Regions from separate parts of the Rhizobium sp. RHZ01 genome, predicted to be linked through region 1. Evidence: predicted binding sites of a transcription regulator. Region 1 holds the regulator's gene; each other region holds the start of a gene.
The links. Region 1 encodes PhoB, which activates phosphate uptake and scavenging genes when phosphate is short. Its sites were predicted from a motif close to TGTCATNNANCTGTCAT; they were not measured.

Region 1 (2,271 bases):
AGGTCATCTCGGACGATGTGATCCTCGACCACGCGGAGCGCGAGATCGGCGACAAGGCGATCGTCACGATCGCCCGCCGCCAGCCGATGGCGGCCGATCTTCGCGAGATCATGGGCTCCATCCGCATCGCGGCAGACCTGGAGCGCGTCGGCGACCTGGGCAAGAACACTGCCAAGCGCGTCATTGCCGTACAGAGCGCCGGCGTGCCGCGCAAGCTCGCCCGCGGCCTCGAGCACCTGTCCGAGCTCGCCCTCGTCCAACTCAAGGAAGTCCTCGACGTCTACACGAGCCGTGCTGCCGACAAAGCAAAATCGGTCCGTGAGCGCGACGAGGAAATCGACGCGATGTACACCTCGCTGTTCCGTGAAATGCTCACCTACATGATGGAAGATCCGCGCAACATCACCAGCTGCACGCATCTTCTGTTCTGCGCCAAGAACATCGAGCGCATCGGCGACCACGCCACCAACATTGCCGAAACGATCTACTACATGGCCACCGGTGCCCAGCCGGAAGGCGAACGTCCGAAGGACGATACCGCCAACACCGTCGGCGCAGTCACTGAATAGTCATTCCGCGACCGCGCCCCCAGGAGACCGAAACGAATGATCCCTAAAGTAGCTGTCGTTGAAGACGAAGAAGCGCTGAGCGTGCTTCTCCGCTATAACCTTGAGGCCGAAGGCTTTGAGGTCGATACCATCCTGCGCGGCGACGAGGCCGAGATCCGGCTTCAGGAACGCACGCCGGACCTTCTCATCCTCGATTGGATGTTGCCGGGCGTGTCTGGCATCGAGCTCTGCCGCCGCCTGCGCATGCGGCCGGAAACCGAGCGCCTGCCGATCATCATGCTGACCGCCCGTGGCGAGGAAAGCGAACGGGTTCGCGGCCTCTCGACCGGTGCTGACGATTACGTCGTCAAGCCGTTCTCGACGCCGGAGCTTGTCGCTCGCGTCAAGGCGATGCTGCGTCGTGCCAAGCCCGAGGTGCTCTCGACGCTGCTGAAGTGCGGCGATATCGAGCTGGATCGCGAGACGCACCGCGTTCACCGCAAGAGCCGCGAAGTCCGCCTCGGCCCGACCGAATTCCGCCTTCTCGAGTTCTTGATGGCATCGCCCGGCCGCGTCTTCTCGCGCTCGCAGTTGCTCGACGGCGTCTGGGGTCACGACATCTATGTCGACGAGCGTACTGTTGACGTCCATGTCGGCCGCCTGCGCAAGGCTTTGAACTTTTCCAACATGCAGGACGTCATCCGCACCGTGCGCGGTGCCGGCTATTCGATGGAAGCCTGATCCTTTCAGGCGAGAGCCTGAGAGGTCTTTCCCTTACAACGAAAAACGGGCCCGCGAGGGCCCGTTTTCTTTATTCCTTATCCGGCTTCCGGGTCAGGCGACCCGGTTAGCGGCCTTGCGGCGCTCGTTGACCGGCTGGTAGGCCATGCGCTGATGATACGTGCAATACGGGGAAGAGTCCGGGGACTCGCAACCGCAGAAGTGGAAGTCGTCATTGAGCGGATCGCCGACCGGCCACTTGCAGGTGCGCTCGGTGAGCTCGGTGAGGCCAAGGCGGCGAGAAATCGGAACGATTACATTTGCGGCCGGACGGAAGCGGACTTCCTCCACCGTATCGATTTCGATCTCTTCCTTGAGCATCGTCGCGCCCTGTTGGCGGGTAACGGTGCGTGTGGTGATCCGCGAGGCGTAGTTCGTGGCGCGGGGCGCCGAAGTCGTGCGCTTGGGGGTTCTGACGGTGGTCGTCGAACCGCCGGCCTTGGCACGGCCGGGCAGACTCAAACGATGGACTTTACCAATGACGGCGTTACGACTTACACCGCCAAGTTGTGCTGCGATCTGGCTGGCGCTCAGGCCTTCGGACCACAGCTTCTTCAGTTTTTCAACGCGCTCGTCTGTCCAGTTCATGCCCCTGTCTCCGCCTTATTAGCGTTGGTGTAGGCAGAATCCTTCACCGTTGCCACGGACGTATCCGAGGCAAGAAACGCTTACTCAAATTTTGGTGACTAGTTCCGCCGCATGCAGCCTAGTAATTGAGTTTTAACCTAGTGTGAGGCCGACTCCGTGACAAGAGTCGGTTGAATCTCGGGGAATCGATTTTCAAGTTTTCCCCAACTTGCTGGGCGTGAGAGTCATTTATGCAACATAGTTGTTGATAGGTCGAGCGCCTCGGGATGGCTGCTTGACGCATGCAGCGAAACCTCAGTTTTGTTGACATTGCAGTGCGAAAAGTAAATAGTGCTGCTCGCCGCCGAAAGGCGGC
Region 2 (2,271 bases), on a different contig from region 1:
GATCTCCGGCGTCGGATTGGCGAGCGCCATGATCAGCGGTTTTTCGGCCATCTGCGCCAGCAGTTCCGGCTTCAGCACGCCGGCGGCAGACAAGCCAAGGAATACGTCGGCGCCACCGATGTTTTCCGCAAGCGTGCGCGTGTCGCTCTTTTGGGAGTAGACGCTCTTCCACTCGTCCATCAACTCTGTACGGCCTTCGTAGACCAGGCCTTCGATGTCGTGGACCCAGATATTCTCGCGTTTGGCGCCCAGTGTGACGAGGAGGTTGAGGCAGGCGAGGGCAGCGGCACCCGCGCCCGAAGCGACGATCTTGACCTCGTCGATCTTCTTGTTGGCCAGTTCCAGGCCATTGAGGATCGCCGCAGCGACGATGATGGCCGTGCCATGCTGGTCGTCATGGAAAACCGGGATCTTCATGGTCTCGCGGAGACGGCGCTCGATCTCGAAACATTCCGGCGCCTTGATGTCCTCGAGATTGATGCCGCCGAAGGTCGGCTCGAGCGAGGCGACGGTCGAGACCATCTGATCGACACTCGTTGCATCGACCTCGATATCGAAGACATCGATGTTGGCAAACTTCTTGAAGAGGACGGCCTTACCCTCCATGACCGGCTTTGATGCCAACGGACCGATATTGCCGAGGCCGAGAACGGCCGTACCGTTGGAAATGACCGCTACGAGATTTGCGCGCGAGGTATAGTCGGCGGCCGTCTCGGGATTGTCACGGATGGCGAGACAGGGTGCTGCGACGCCGGGGGAATAGGCCAGCGCCAGGTCGCGCTGGTTGCCGAGCGGCTTGATTGCCTGGATTTCAAGCTTGCCCGGACGCGGATAGCGATGGAAGTAGAGCGCCTGCTCGTCGAGGCTTCCACCTGCCAAATTCTTTTCCGTCTTGGACTTTTCGTGATGATCCATCATCGCCTCCGGCTGCCGCATGCTGTCTTTGAACTGCCTTCAATACATCAAACGGGATGGTCGAACAGTCGGAATTTCCGTTCGAAATGCGAAAACAGCGCAAATCTGCCGTGACGGGAGCGCAGGTCTGTAGAGACCGGGAAAATCGGGCGTGACAACCGGATGTCATCTTCCTGAAACACGACTCTGGTTTTGGAAGGTCAGGTGAACCATGGGACACGAGCAGGATGCTTGTGAGGGACAATATGGATACGCGGCACTTCCGTACGCTTTTCATTTCCGATGTGCATCTCGGCTCCAAGGCCGCGAAGGTGGACTTCCTGTTGGATTTTCTCAAGCATCACGAGGCCGATACCATCGTCCTCGTCGGCGATATCATTGATGGCTGGCGACTGAAGCGCAGCTGGTACTGGCCGCAGGATTGCAACGACGTGGTCCAGAAGCTGCTGCGCAAGGCGCGCAAGGGCACGCGGGTGGTTTATATCCCCGGCAATCACGACGAATTCCTTCGTGACTTTCCAGGCACCCATTTCGGTGGCATCGAGGTTGCCGAGCGCATCATGCACGAAGCGGCCGACGGCAAGAAGTACCTCGTGCTGCATGGCGACGAGTTCGACGTCGTGGTGCGCAACGCCCGCCTGCTCGCCTATCTCGGCGACTGGGCATACGACATGGCGATCATAATCAATATTGGCCTAGCAGCAATCCGTCGCCGGATGGGGATGCCGTACTGGTCGTTTTCCGCATGGGCCAAGCTTCAGGTGAAGCATGCAGTCAACTTCATAGGCGAGTTCCAGCGCGTCGTTGCCGACGAAGCCCGTAAGCACGGTGCGGACGGCGTGATTTGTGGCCACATTCATCACGCTGTCATGGAAGACATGGACGGGATCCGTTACATCAACACTGGAGACTGGGTCGAAAGCTGTACGGCGATCGCCGAGCATCAAGACGGCGCCTTTGAATTGATCGAATGGCGTTCCATGAGCGGTACGCAGGCGGTCCCGATGGCGATCGGGCATCGCGAAAAGGACGTCGCCCCGCAAGCCGCTTAGGCGCAATCTCCCAAGCCAGCAATTCAATGCATCAGTTTAGCCCGTTGTGTCTTTGCGACAGGCCCTATTTATTTTTTTAAACGTTTCAATCGGGCAATTTCTTGCCATAGTCGCCCTTAGGTTGACGTGATAGGCAGCGTTCAGTTTCCTGCAGGTCCACCTAATGATTCCCGCTCAAAACCCTCAGACAGGCGAGGGCGCCCCGCCGCGCTTTCGGCTTCTCAGTGCCCTGTCTTACTGCGCGCCCCTGCTCGTCAATGGCGTTGCGTTGCCCTTCTTTCCGATGTGGCTTGCACAGCACGAA
Region 3 (2,271 bases), on a different contig from region 1:
CGGAGCCTTGGCGTCGGCATCGATGATCTGGCTCGCGTGCGCATGATCGGCGGTGATGATGACGAGCGTGTCGCCGGCTTCTTGCGCAAACTTCAACGCTTCCTGAACGGCTTCATCGAGATCAACCGTTTCGCCGATCTGGCCGCACGGGTTGGCGGCATGATCCTGCTTGTCGATCGACGCTCCCTCGATCTGCAGGAAGAAGCCCTTCTCGTTCGTCCTGAGCAGTTCGATCGCCTTGGCCGTCATCTGTGCCAACGTCGGGGTTGCCGACGTGCGCTTCTCGTTGGGCTTGCAGACGACCGGCTCCTTCTCGACATTGCCGTAATGGCTGGCCTTCGGGCCTTCCCAGCGAACCGGCATATTGCCCTCGGCAAACAGGCCGAGTACCGGCGCACTGTCGTTCGCCTGCTTAACGGCCTGGAGCTCGTCAAGGTTCGAGACGATCTTGTAGCCTCGTTCCTCCGCCTGCTGGCGAAGCGTCTTGTCCTTCCATTCGCCGGCCTTGGCGGTCTCGCCGAAGCTCTTTGCGCCCCCGCCGAGTGTCACGTCGGGGCGCGTATCCAGCAACTGCTCGCTGATCGAACCTTTGCCGCCGTTTTCAAGCGCGTTCGTCGGGCACTTCTCTGTGGTGGATGCCGGGCTGTAGCACTTACGCTGGGTCACGTGCGCGATCTGCACGGCTGGCGTTGCATCCTGCAGTTCGGCTGTCGAGACATTGCCTGTGCCAAGACCGGCAGCCTTTGCCTTTTCGATCAGCGTTTCGTGGCTCTTCTCATGAATGTCGACGCCGATCGCGCCGTTATAGGACTTCACGCCCGTCGCCCAAGCGGTGCCCGAGGCAGCAGAGTCGGTCACATAGGTCGGCTTGCCCGTCTTCTTTTCGAGCGAATAATGCGTGTATTGCCCGGTGACCGGAAGCGCATCGATGCCCTTGAAATACTGGCCCGCGCCGACCGCATAGTTGCGTGCGATGGTGATCTCGGAGTCGCCCATGCCGTCGCCGATCAGGAGGATGACGTTCTTCGGGCGGGTATCGATGAGCGCGGCGCGATAAGCCTCGGTGATGTCGCCGGAAAGGCGGCGTGCGCCACCGGGAGCGCTGAGATCGGCGCTTGCCGCACGTTCCAGAAGCTTGTTCGCCGCATCATCTGCATAGCCAGGCTGAACGGCAACGGTTGCAAGCAGGCCGCCGACGACAAGGCGCAGCAGCTGGTGACGAACGTTGTTTCTCATGACCGAGATCTCCTTTTGATAATCCGCATCGACCGCACGGGTCGCGCGCCTTATCCACCACCCGAATGAAGCTCTTGTGACAAAAGCAACTGCTTCGTGTGACATTAGGGATCGAGTATAAACCGGGCACATTGTCCGCGCGCTATTTGCCGTCAATTCGGCCGTCATTCCGCTGCGGAGCGCACCTCATCCACATCAGGCGCATTGGCATCGCCGGGAGCCGTCTGGCAACTCATGTCGGGGAAAGCGACGATGCGCTTGCCGGCGAAGTCCGTGTGCACGACCACAGTCCCCTGCTCCTCGAAATAGCCAAGTAGACGTCTCGCACGCCGGGCCGAGTGGGTGCCGTAAGCGCGCGCAATCCGCGCATCCGAGGGGCATGGTTCGCCACAAATTGCCGCTTTTGCCAACATCAGGAAAACACCCTGAAGATCGTCGGTGACGCCAGAAGAGAGCGACAACGCCATTCCCCAGGCCTCGGTTTCTGCGGTCGCCGCACCTACGCCGGAACGCGAAATCGCCACGCGGCGTCGGAACTCCGACAAAGACATCGGAGCGCCTGGAACCCGGCGCATGCGAAGTCGCACCAGGAACTCCTGGTAAAGCACGGAATCCGTTCGGAATCCGGAGCTCGGATCGTCCAGTATTTCGTTGAGCACCGCCGTCAGCCGCTCCTCCCGTTCCTCGACCGACAGCTCGGGCTGAGGCGCACGCGTCTCCGAAACCGGAGCCGAGGCAGCAGGAGCCGATCGCGACAACTCCGCGAGAATATCGGTGGTCGGCCGTGGTGCGGGCGCGGCGCGCCGAACGATCGGCCGCTGAAATTCTTCCGGATCCGGGGTGAAGATCAGGTCTGCGACGTCCTGCGGTGCGTCCGGCAGCGGCATGAGCTTGGGGCTCGACGAACGCGCCGAGGTCTCGACATTACCGATCTGGATCGGCAGCGGGCGGCGGGACAAGGCCGGCCCAAGCGCAACGAAATTGCCACGCTTCAGGTCGCGGAACATTTCCGCCTGCCTGCGATCCATCCCGAGC

Region 2: IB248_RS06985 (UDP-2,3-diacylglucosamine diphosphatase) is a predicted target of PhoB. The motif match lies at 1,067-1,083, and genes of this name have one in related genera.
Region 3: phoA (alkaline phosphatase) is a predicted target of PhoB. The motif match lies at 1,302-1,318, and genes of this name have one in related genera.

The regions. Positions count from the first base shown of each region.
Region 1 covers NZ_JACUZZ010000002.1:263,985-266,255, forward strand. The annotation lists gene phoU (phosphate signaling complex protein PhoU) at 1-569, shown strand, start outside; gene phoB (phosphate regulon transcriptional regulator PhoB) at 606-1,289, shown strand; gene IB248_RS04085 (GcrA family cell cycle regulator) at 1,383-1,916, opposite strand.
Region 2 covers NZ_JACUZZ010000004.1:173,495-175,765, forward strand. The annotation lists gene IB248_RS06980 (NADP-dependent malic enzyme) at 1-915, opposite strand, end outside; gene IB248_RS06985 (UDP-2,3-diacylglucosamine diphosphatase) at 1,143-1,967, shown strand; gene IB248_RS06990 (MFS transporter) at 2,131-2,271, shown strand, end outside.
Region 3 covers NZ_JACUZZ010000004.1:217,073-219,343, reverse strand. The annotation lists gene phoA (alkaline phosphatase) at 1-1,236, opposite strand, end outside; gene IB248_RS07155 (ATP-binding protein) at 1,401-2,271, opposite strand, start outside.